One region of the Paraburkholderia sp. BR10954 genome, then DNA from elsewhere that is predicted to be linked to it. Evidence: predicted binding sites of a transcription regulator. Region 1 holds the regulator's gene; each other region holds the start of a gene.
What was found. Region 1 encodes HrcA, which represses chaperone genes, less so after heat shock. Its sites were predicted from a motif close to TTAGCACTCNNNNNNNNNGAGTGCTAA; they were not measured.

Region 1 (3,278 bases):
CAGGGGATCCGGTGAAACTCCTTGCCACCCGCCTGCAGAAATTCGTCGCGCACTTCCATGCCGATTTCCTCGATCGTTTCGAGGCAGTCGGCGGTGAAACCCGGACAAAACACGTCAGCACGCCGCACGCCTGCCGCACCGAGTTCCTTCAACGTCGGCGCCGTGTAGGGCTGCAGCCATTCGGCCTTGCCAAAGCGCGACTGGAACGTGATGCGGCATTCGACCGGCGTCAATTCGAGCGCCTGCATCAGCAGCGCGCCGGTCTGCTGGCATTGCTCGTGATAGGGGTCGCCGAGGTCGAGTGTGCGCTTGGGCACGCCGTGGAAACTCAGCACGAGCTTGTCGCCCGCCGCGAAATCGGGGCGGCCGTGCAGATGCCAGTGATGACGCACCTGCGCAGCGAGCGCCGCGATATACGCCGGGTGATCGGCGTACTGGCGAACCGTGCGGATTTCCGGCTGGTTGCGCATGCGCTTGAGCGCGGAAAAGGCTTCGTCGAACGCGGTCGCGGTGGTCGACGCCGAATACTGCGGATACATCGGCATCAGCAGCACGCGCTCGGTGCCGGCGAGCTTCAGCTGGTTCAGCATTGCCGGAATGCCGGGCGTGCCGTAGCGCATCGCGTAGTCGACCAGCACCGTGTAGTCGTTGACTTGCAGCAGATGGCGCAAACCCTCGACCTGCTTTTCGGTGTGCACGCGCAGCGGCGAGCCCTCAGGCATCCACACCGCCGCGTACTTCCTGGCGGAGCTGCGGCCGCGAAACGGCAAGATCAGCAGACGCAGAATCAGCTGCCACAGCAGCGCGGGAATTTCGACCACGCGAGGATCGGACAAAAACTGCGCGAGATAGCGGCGCACCGCGCGCGGCGTCGGCGCGTCGGGCGTACCGAGATTGATCAGCAACACGGCGACGCGATGCGACGTGGCGTTCTGTGATGGCCGCTCGAGGTCGAAGCGCATAGGCAGCAGAAGTCACCGCTTCACGCGGCGAGTCGATTCAATGGAGATTCATTATAGCGGCGCGGGTTCGGCCGGGCGTCGCCGGACCCTGGCCATTCGGACGATTGGCAGAGGCCGCCCGTTCGCGCATCATGGCCGGCACGGGCTGCGATGACGGCGGCGCCGCGGAGCGCGATGACTACTGCTGGCTGAGCGTCATGGACAACAGCCGCGCGGTGATGTCCACGATCGGAATCACGCGGTTGTAGGCCATGCGGGTCGGACCGATAACACCGAGCGTGCCGACGATCTTGCCGTTGACCTCGTACGGCGCGGTGACGACGCTCATTTCCTCGATCGGCACCAGTGTCGATTCGCCGCCAATGAAAATTTGCACACCCGCCGCGTGACTCGACACGTCGAGCAACTGAAGGAGGCTGGTCTTCTGGTCGAACACATCGAACAGCTTGCGCAGGCGCGCCATGTCCGACGAAAGATCGGCGACTTCGAGCAGATTGCGCTCGCCGGAGATAAGCACAGTCTCGCCGGTATCGGATTCGTCGGTGCTCGCGGTGACGGCCGCATGCATCAACGAGGTCATGTCGCCGCGCAGCTCGTCGATTTCCTCGCGCAGGCGGCGGCGCACTTCGTCAAACGAGAGGCCCGCGAAGTGCGCGTTGATGTAATTGGAGGCTTCCACCAGCTGCGAAGGCGAAAAGTCGCGCTGGGTGGCGAGAATGCGGTTCTGCACGTCGCCTTCGGGCGTCACGATGATCAGCAGAATGCGCTTGTCGGACAGGCGCATGAATTCGATCTGCTTGAATACGTGGCTGCGGCGCGGTGTGAGCACCACACCGGCGAACTGCGACAGGTTGGACAGCACGCTCGCCGCCGCGGCGACGATCTTCTGCGGCTCGCCCACCTGCAGCGTGGTTTTGACCGCGCGCATCACCGCTTCTTCGTCGGCGGCGGACTCGACCGTCAACATTGTATCGACGAACAGACGGTAGCCGCGTGGCGTCGGAATGCGCCCCGCCGACGTGTGCGGACTGATCACGAGCCCCAGATCCTCGAGGTCCGACATCACGTTGCGGATCGTGGCCGGGCTCAGCTCGAGGCCCGAGTAACGTGACAGCGTGCGCGAGCCGACCGGCTGACCTTCGGCGATGTAGCGCTCGATCAGCGTTTTGAGGAGGGTTTGTGCGCGAGGATCTAGCATGACGAAAAATTTTAGCTCAATGGCATCGCAGCCGCGAGCGCCCGCGGCGCCCGCTCCCGGCCAATGCGGCGCCGTCAGCGGGCGCGCATGTCATCGGGTCTTCACCATTCTAACGATAATCGCGACATGCGCAGACGCCCCGCGTGCGCCGGCCCGCTACCGGGTTGGCCTGCGGTTCTTTTCAGGCCCTACCTATGGTGTAATGCCGGCATGCAAGTGACCAGCCAGTTCAAGACCGTCGCGCTCGTCGGGCGCAGCAATACGCCAGGCATCGGCGAGCCGCTGACCGCGCTCGCCGCGTGCATCGCGAAGCTCGGCCTCGAAGTCGTGTTCGAAGCCGACACCGCCGCCGAAATCGGCGTAACCGACTATCCGGCGCTGCGTCCCGCCGAGATCGGCGCGCGCGCCGACGTCGCCGTGGTGCTCGGCGGCGACGGCACGATGCTCGGCATCGGTCGCCAGCTCGCGCCATATCGCACGCCCTTGATCGGCATCAACCACGGACGGCTCGGCTTCATCACCGACATTCCGATCTCCGACATGCGCGAGATCGTGCCGCAAATGCTGTCCGGCAATTTCGAGCGCGAGGAGCGCGTGCTGCTCGAAGCGCGCATCGTGCGCGACGGCACGTCGATCTATCACGCGCTCGCGTTCAACGACGTGGTGGTCAACCGTAGCGGTTTTTCGGGCATGGCGGAGCTGCGCGTGTCGGTCGACGGCCGCTTCATGTACAACCAGCGCTCGGACGGCCTGATCGTCGCGACGCCGACCGGCTCGACCGCGTACGCGCTGTCGTCGCAGGGGCCGATCCTGCATCCGCAATTGCAGGGCTTCGTGCTCGTGCCGATCGCGCCGCACGCGCTGTCGAACCGGCCAATCGTGCTGCCGGACGACTCGAAGGTCAGCATCCAGATCGTTTCCGGGCGCGAAGTGAACGTCAATTTCGACATGCAGTCGTTCACGTCGCTGGAGCTCGGCGACACGATCGAGGTGCGCCGTTCGCGTCACACGGTGCCAATGCTGCATCCGGTCGGCTACAGCTATTACGCGACGCTGCGCAAGAAGCTGCACTGGCACGAGTACCCGTCGCACGAAGAAGACCCGAGGCCGTAAGCGGC
Region 2 (3,278 bases), 150 kb from region 1:
GATGAAAACAGCAATTACTCGGGCGCGCGATGAAATAGAGGCGGAGGCCCATAGGCAATCTGGGAATTCCGTGCCAGTCGTCTCAGTGCAGCGCAATCAGCCAGGCTAAACTCGTGTTCGCGGGGTTCATCTCTGGACCTTTGTATACCGGATCAAAAGTCAGCGCTGGATCCCAACCGCTCTTGTCGCGCGTCTTAGCGTTGAACGATTGAAGAACCGCCCTGGGGCTCAACTGGCGTCGATGTGCAGTCGGTCAGCCACGACCCATCGCAGCAGTTCGTCGAGACCAGCGAGTTCGCAGTTCAGGGCACTGCCGAGGCCAAACGCGGCAACAGAAGCATTACATTGAGTCACGGCAAAAATATCTATCGTTGTTCCATGCTTTAACCAGCAGGAATTCATCGCTGAAACGCTCGAATCAGTGTTGCATCAGTCGTTTACCGATTGGGAATGTATCGTTGTCAACGATGGTTCGACGGACGACTCGGAGGCCGTCTTTCAGCGATACGCAAAAAAGGATCATCGGTTCCGGTCGTTCGCCAAGAAAAACGCAGGGGTCGCTGCAGCGCGAAATTTCGGCTTCGCCCAGGCAAATGGCGATCTCTTTGTGCCGCTTGATGGCGACGACAAGATTCATCCTGATTTCCTGCGGCGGGCCCTGGAATGAAGGTGACCCGGTTCGACGGACGGATATGCAGCCAGCCGGTCACAGTAGGTCAACTCGGCGAGCAGCCATTCGACCGTAGACTGCTCCGGTCTGACGATCGCCGTGCAACCCCGAATGACTGTCCCTCGCCGCACTGAGTCCCACAGCCCCTGACTCGGCCTGCCCCTAAGTGGACATCGACTCGGCGAGAACCCTTAGCACCTGCAGCATCGCTAGACCCCCGCGGTGAATTGCTCGGTGCCGCTAGGACTCCACCTAAACGACCAAGGTATGGTGCTGGGTGACCGCTACCACTGATTGTCCGGCAGGCGTCTCCGATTCGAACGCGGTTAAGCGTGATATTTCATGTGTAGCACGGAGTGCTATCCACACGGACGCCCCCAAACAGCGCCATCAATAAAGGGGGTTCGATCAAGACCCGGCAACTTCGCTGGCTACATCTTTCCTATTTCTGACCGCGTCCCGTCTGGGGGCGGGAATTCCCTGGGTACACCCAGCCGCAAGGTGCAATGGTCGCTTCATCATAGAGTGCGGTGGCGTCGGGGTTCCGTCAGTCGGTGCACCTACCTCTATGGACTGGCGCTATATAGTTGTTTTTACGTGGGAAATTTGTTGAACATCCCAGGCGTGTGAGGGGACGGGGAGTTCCAACTTAGATGACCAAAGTTCAAAGTTGAATGAACCTCGACAGCTGCTCCCCACTTCTTGAATTTGTCACTACCCGTCCATATAATTAGCACTCGCTGCACGAGAGTGCTAACAACATCTCCGGTTGGCTCGTCCAGCCGGGTTTTCTCAGCGTTCTTCAGTCTCAATCAGAGAGGAGTATGTATGAACCTTCGTCCTTTGCATGATCGCGTGATCGTCAAGCGTCTGGATCAGGAAACCAAGACCGCGTCGGGCATCGTGATTCCCGAAGCCGCAGCGGAAAAGCCGGATCAAGGTGAAATCCTCGCAGTCGGCCCGGGCAAGCGCGACGACAAGGGCGCAGCGATCGCCCTCGACGTGAAGGTCGGCGACCGCGTCCTGTTCGGCAAGTACGCAGGCCAGACCGTCAAGGTCGACGGCAACGAACTGCTGGTGATGCGCGAAGAAGACATCATGGCCGTGGTGCAGAAGTAAGCGCAAAGTCGCTACTTCCCCGGTGATATCCAAAGTATTCAAGGAGTTAGAAGATGGCAGCTAAAGACGTCGTATTCGGTGATTCCGCCCGTGCCAAGATGGTCGAAGGCGTGAACATTCTCGCCAACGCCGTGAAGGTCACGCTGGGTCCGAAGGGCCGCAACGTGGTCCTCGAGCGCAGCTTCGGCGGCCCGACGGTCACCAAGGACGGTGTGTCGGTCGCAAAAGAGATCGAACTGAAAGACAAGCTCCAGAACATGGGCGCGCAAATGGTCAAGGAAGTCGCTTCCAAGACCAGCGACAACGCAGGCGACGGCACGACGACCGCTACGGTTCTCGCGCAATCGATCGTCCGCGAAGGCATGAAGTACGTCGCATCGGGCATGAACCCGATGGACCTGAAGCGCGGCATCGACAAGGCTGTTGCAGCCGCAATCGAAGAACTGCGCAAGATCAGCAAGCCGTGCACGACCAACAAGGAAATCGCCCAGGTTGGCGCGATCTCGGCGAACAGCGATTCGTCGATCGGCGAGCGCATCGCTGAAGCAATGGACAAGGTCGGCAAGGAAGGCGTGATCACCGTCGAAGACGGCAAGTCGCTGCAAGACGAGCTGGACGTCGTCGAAGGTATGCAATTCGACCGCGGCTACCTGTCGCCGTACTTCATCAACAACCCGGACAAGCAAGTTGCCGTGCTCGACAACCCGTTCGTGCTGCTGCACGACAAGAAGGTGTCGAACATCCGTGATCTGCTGCCGGTTCTGGAACAAGTCGCGAAGGCTGGCCGTCCGCTCTTGATCATCGCTGAAGATGTCGAAGGCGAAGCGCTCGCAACGCTGGTCGTCAACAACATCCGCGGCATCCTGAAGACCGTTGCTGTGAAGGCACCGGGCTTCGGCGATCGTCGTAAGGCGATGCTGGAAGACATCGCGATCCTGACCGGCGGCCAGGTCATCGCAGAAGAAACCGGCCTCACGCTCGAGAAGGCAACGCTGGCTGAACTGGGCCAGGCGAAGCGTATCGAAGTGGGCAAGGAAAACACCACGATCATCGACGGCGCTGGCGAAGCAGCGAACATCGAAGCTCGCGTCAAGCAAGTGCGCAAGCAGATCGAAGAAGCGACCTCGGACTATGACCGTGAAAAGCTGCAAGAACGCGTTGCCAAGCTGGCAGGCGGCGTTGCAGTGATCAAGGTCGGTGCTGCGACCGAAGTCGAAATGAAGGAAAAGAAGGCACGTGTCGAAGACGCACTGCACGCAACGCGCGCAGCTGTGGAAGAAGGCATCGTCGCTGGTGGCGGCGTCGCGCTGATCCGTGCGCGTACGGCGATCGCTGGCCTGAAGGGCGCAAACGCCGATCAGGACGCAGGTATCAAGATCGTTCTGCGTGCAATGGAAGAGCCGCTGCGCCAGATCGTCACCAACGGTGGCGAAGAAGCGAGCGTCGTCGTGGCAGCGGTTGCTGCTGGCAAGGGCAACTACGGCTACAA
Region 3 (3,278 bases), 180 kb from region 1:
TTCGACGGCGAGCGGCACGCCGAATATGTCGCCGACGTAATGGGAGTAATAGGCCCAGTTGGTGCCGAACTGAAACTCGAGCGTGAGGCCGGTCGCGACGCCCATTGCGAAGTTGATGCCGAACAGCTTGCCCCAGAACTGCGTCATGTCCTTGTAGATCTGCTTGCCGGTCATCACGTAGACCGACTCCATGATGACGAGCAACCAGGCGAGGCCGAGCGTGAGCGGCACGAACAGAAAGTGATAAAGCGCCGTGATGGCGAACTGGAACCGCGACAGTTCTACGACTTCGCTAACGGGCATGTTGATCACCTCCGGACGGATGCGGGGCGGGCACCGACAGTAGCGCCTGCGCGACCTGCTGAGGCGGCAGCATCATGTGCTCCGCCTGCGGATGATTGAAGAATGTGAACTTGAGCGCCATCAGTAGGGCGAACTTGATGGCGAGAATGATGGCGATATCGCGCGCCAGCGTTGGACCGCGCACCCACCTGCTGAACCCGCCGCGCAAGCGCGACCGGACAGTGCTGCTGCGATTGAGGGCTAGGGTCATGATCGGTCGAAAGACGACTTCACGCCGGAGAGTCCGGCCGGATCCAGACCGCCCTTGCCGTCAGGCAGTCTGGCGAATGCATGCCGATTGTAGGAGGGGAAACCTCGTGCTCTGAGGGTTAGCCATGCGGCATCACGTCGCGAAACTTGCCGCGTCTGTCCAGTATTGCTACCGGACTCGCGATACGTCAAGAAAGGCTTACCGGGCTCGACAGGCCGGCTTGGGGACAGGCCTACGCGAATGCGCTGCGGCCGGGAGACGCACGAATGGACGAAAGGAATGAAAAAGCCCCGCCGTCTTGCGAGGGCGGGGCTTGAGCGCGATGGTCGCTAAATAGTACGCGACCGGTTACCGTGTGTCGCTGTTACCCACGTCGTGGGCGGGACACAATTGACGCGCGCATGGCTTCGACGCTTACGCGTACTCGGTCAGTGCGCCGCGCATCTTCTTCATCGCGCTGGCTTCGATCTGGCGGATACGTTCGGCCGACACGCCGAACTCGTCGGCCAGCTCGTGCAACGTGGAGCCGCCCGAGCCGTCGTCGGCCACCTTCAGCCAGCGCGCTTCGATGATGCGGCGGCTGCGCGGATCGAGCGCGTCGAGCGCGCTTGCGATGCCGTCGCTTTGCAGCCGGTCGCGCTGACGCGAAGCCAGCACGGCGGTCGGCTCGCTATGCGAGTCGGCCAGATAGGCGATCGGCGCGTACGACTCTTCACCGTCTTCGACCTGACCTTCCAGCGCGATATCGCCGCCCGACAGACGCGTTTCCATCTCCGCGACCTCTTCGCGCTTCACGTTCAGTTCCTTCGCGAGACCATCGATCTCGTCCGGCGTGAACGCGCCGAGGCCCTGCTTGTGGCTGCGCAGGTTGAAGAACAACTTGCGCTGCGCCTTCGTGGTGGCGACCTTCACCATGCGCCAGTTGCGCAGGATGTATTCGTGGATCTCGGCCTTGATCCAGTGCATCGCGTACGACACGAGGCGCACGTTTTGCTCGGGATCGAAGCGCTTGACCGCTTTCATCAAGCCGATGTTGCCTTCCTGGATCAGGTCGGCGTGCGGCAACCCGTAACCGAGATAGTTACGCGCGATCGACACGACGAGTCGCAGGTGCGACAGCACGAGGCGGCGCGCCGCCTCCAGATTGTCATGTTCGCGCAATTCAATGGCGAACTGGCGTTCTTCCGCCGGCGTCAGCATCGGAATCCGGTTGACCGCCTGAATATAGGCGTCGATGTTGCCCAGTTGACCGGACAGCAGCGAGGAATGCGAGAGCGCCAGTGCACCTGCCGGAGCGGCCTTAGCCGACGACGGGCTCAAAGTACTCGGAAGGGTCATTGCATGGCTCACGTGTGAAGCTCCTTTGGAATCAGACAATTGCGTACTCAGTAAACGACTCCAGCGATGGATGTTAGCACTCAGATCTGCCGAGTGCTAATACTTAGATGTCGCAGGGGTATCCAAGTTCCGGAAAATCCTATTGAGCGTTGATTTCTGATAGTTATCATACGCTCTATTTGCATTGTGCGTTGAACCTGTACAAATTACCGTTCGAGGCGGCTGCAGCCTCATGATCGACTGACATCATTCTGTTCTAAAGTGAATAATTGCTGTTTGGGCGCATTATCTGGAAGATACTTGCCCCTAAATCGTGCTTGGAACAAAGGGGGCGCTCGCTTAATAGTCACCAGAATGGGGGCTGAATGAACGACAAGAATCTTGTGGTCCGTGGACTTACTCTAAAAAGTGCGTTGGCCGTTCTGCTGCTGGGTGCGGCGGGCGCGTCCCGGGCCGACCAGTTCGGCGTGCTGGTGGCCGCCGGCGTCGGTGATCGTCACGTCAAGAGGCTCGATCTCGGCGTGGTCTGGGACCCGAACCTCACCTGGTGGCAGATCGGCGACTGGAATTTCGCGCTGATCGGCGAGGCGCACGTCGCGTGGTGGCACACCAATGAAGGAAACGTTCACGACAACATCGGCGAGATCGGTGTGACGCCGGTGATCCGCTTCGCCAAGTCGTCGGGCTTGGTGCGGCCATTCATCGAGGTGGGTGCCGGTGTCGGGTTGCTGACCAGCCCGCGCATTTCTTCCGACTTCACGTTGGGCACCGCGTTCCAGTTCTCCGAGATGGCGGGCGTCGGGCTGCAGTTCGGCGCTCATCGGCAGTATGTCGCCGGCTACCGCTTCCAGCATGTTTCCAATGGCGGTATCAAAGAGCCGAATCCTGGTATAAATTTCAGCCAGCTATATTTGCAATATCACTTCTGACCGTGGCCCCTTGCGGCTCGCGGTGTTCGAGGGGCTCTGCAATGGCGGCAAAGATGATCGAAGCGATTCGCGGGCTCGAGCGAGAGCGATTTCGCGCGATGGTCGACGGCGATGGGCAGTCGCTCGACACGCTGCTCGCTGACAACGTGAGCTACGTTCATACGAACGGCAAGCGCGAGACGAAGCGACAGTTCATCGACGGGATCACCGCGGGGCGCCGTCGTTATCGGCAAATCGAGGTGCAGTCGCAAGACGTCCTGCCGGCCGGGCGCGAGACCTACGTGGTCACGGGCCGCGCGCTGATCGAGATGGAAGCGAACAACGGCGCGCTGCTGTTCCCGATTGCCTACACCGCGATTCACACACACGAAGACGGCCAGTGGCGGCTGATCGCATGGCAGGCGACGCGTTGCGCGCTGGAGTGAGATTTTCATCGCGCGGGCGCGCCTCGTGAGCGC

Region 2: the regulator HrcA is predicted to act here: its motif matches at 1,401-1,427, upstream of groES (co-chaperone GroES).
Region 3: the regulator HrcA is predicted to act here: its motif matches at 1,965-1,991, upstream of rpoH (RNA polymerase sigma factor RpoH).

Annotation. Positions count from the first base shown of each region.
Region 1 covers NZ_JBFRCK010000002.1:334,439-337,716, reverse strand. The annotation lists gene hemH (ferrochelatase) at 1-962, opposite strand, end outside; gene hrcA (heat-inducible transcriptional repressor HrcA) at 1,141-2,160, opposite strand; gene AB4Y34_RS04250 (NAD kinase) at 2,371-3,273, shown strand.
Region 2 covers NZ_JBFRCK010000002.1:482,312-485,589, forward strand. The annotation lists gene AB4Y34_RS04910 (acyltransferase family protein) at 1-109, shown strand, start outside; gene AB4Y34_RS04915 (glycosyltransferase family 2 protein) at 368-667, shown strand; gene groES (co-chaperone GroES) at 1,499-1,789, shown strand; gene groL (chaperonin GroEL) at 1,843-3,278, shown strand, end outside.
Region 3 covers NZ_JBFRCK010000002.1:156,805-160,082, forward strand. The annotation lists gene AB4Y34_RS03460 (cytochrome ubiquinol oxidase subunit I) at 1-303, opposite strand, end outside; gene cydP (cytochrome oxidase putative small subunit CydP) at 293-553, opposite strand; gene rpoH (RNA polymerase sigma factor RpoH) at 968-1,903, opposite strand; gene AB4Y34_RS03475 (acyloxyacyl hydrolase) at 2,257-2,820, shown strand; gene AB4Y34_RS03480 (nuclear transport factor 2 family protein) at 2,862-3,245, shown strand.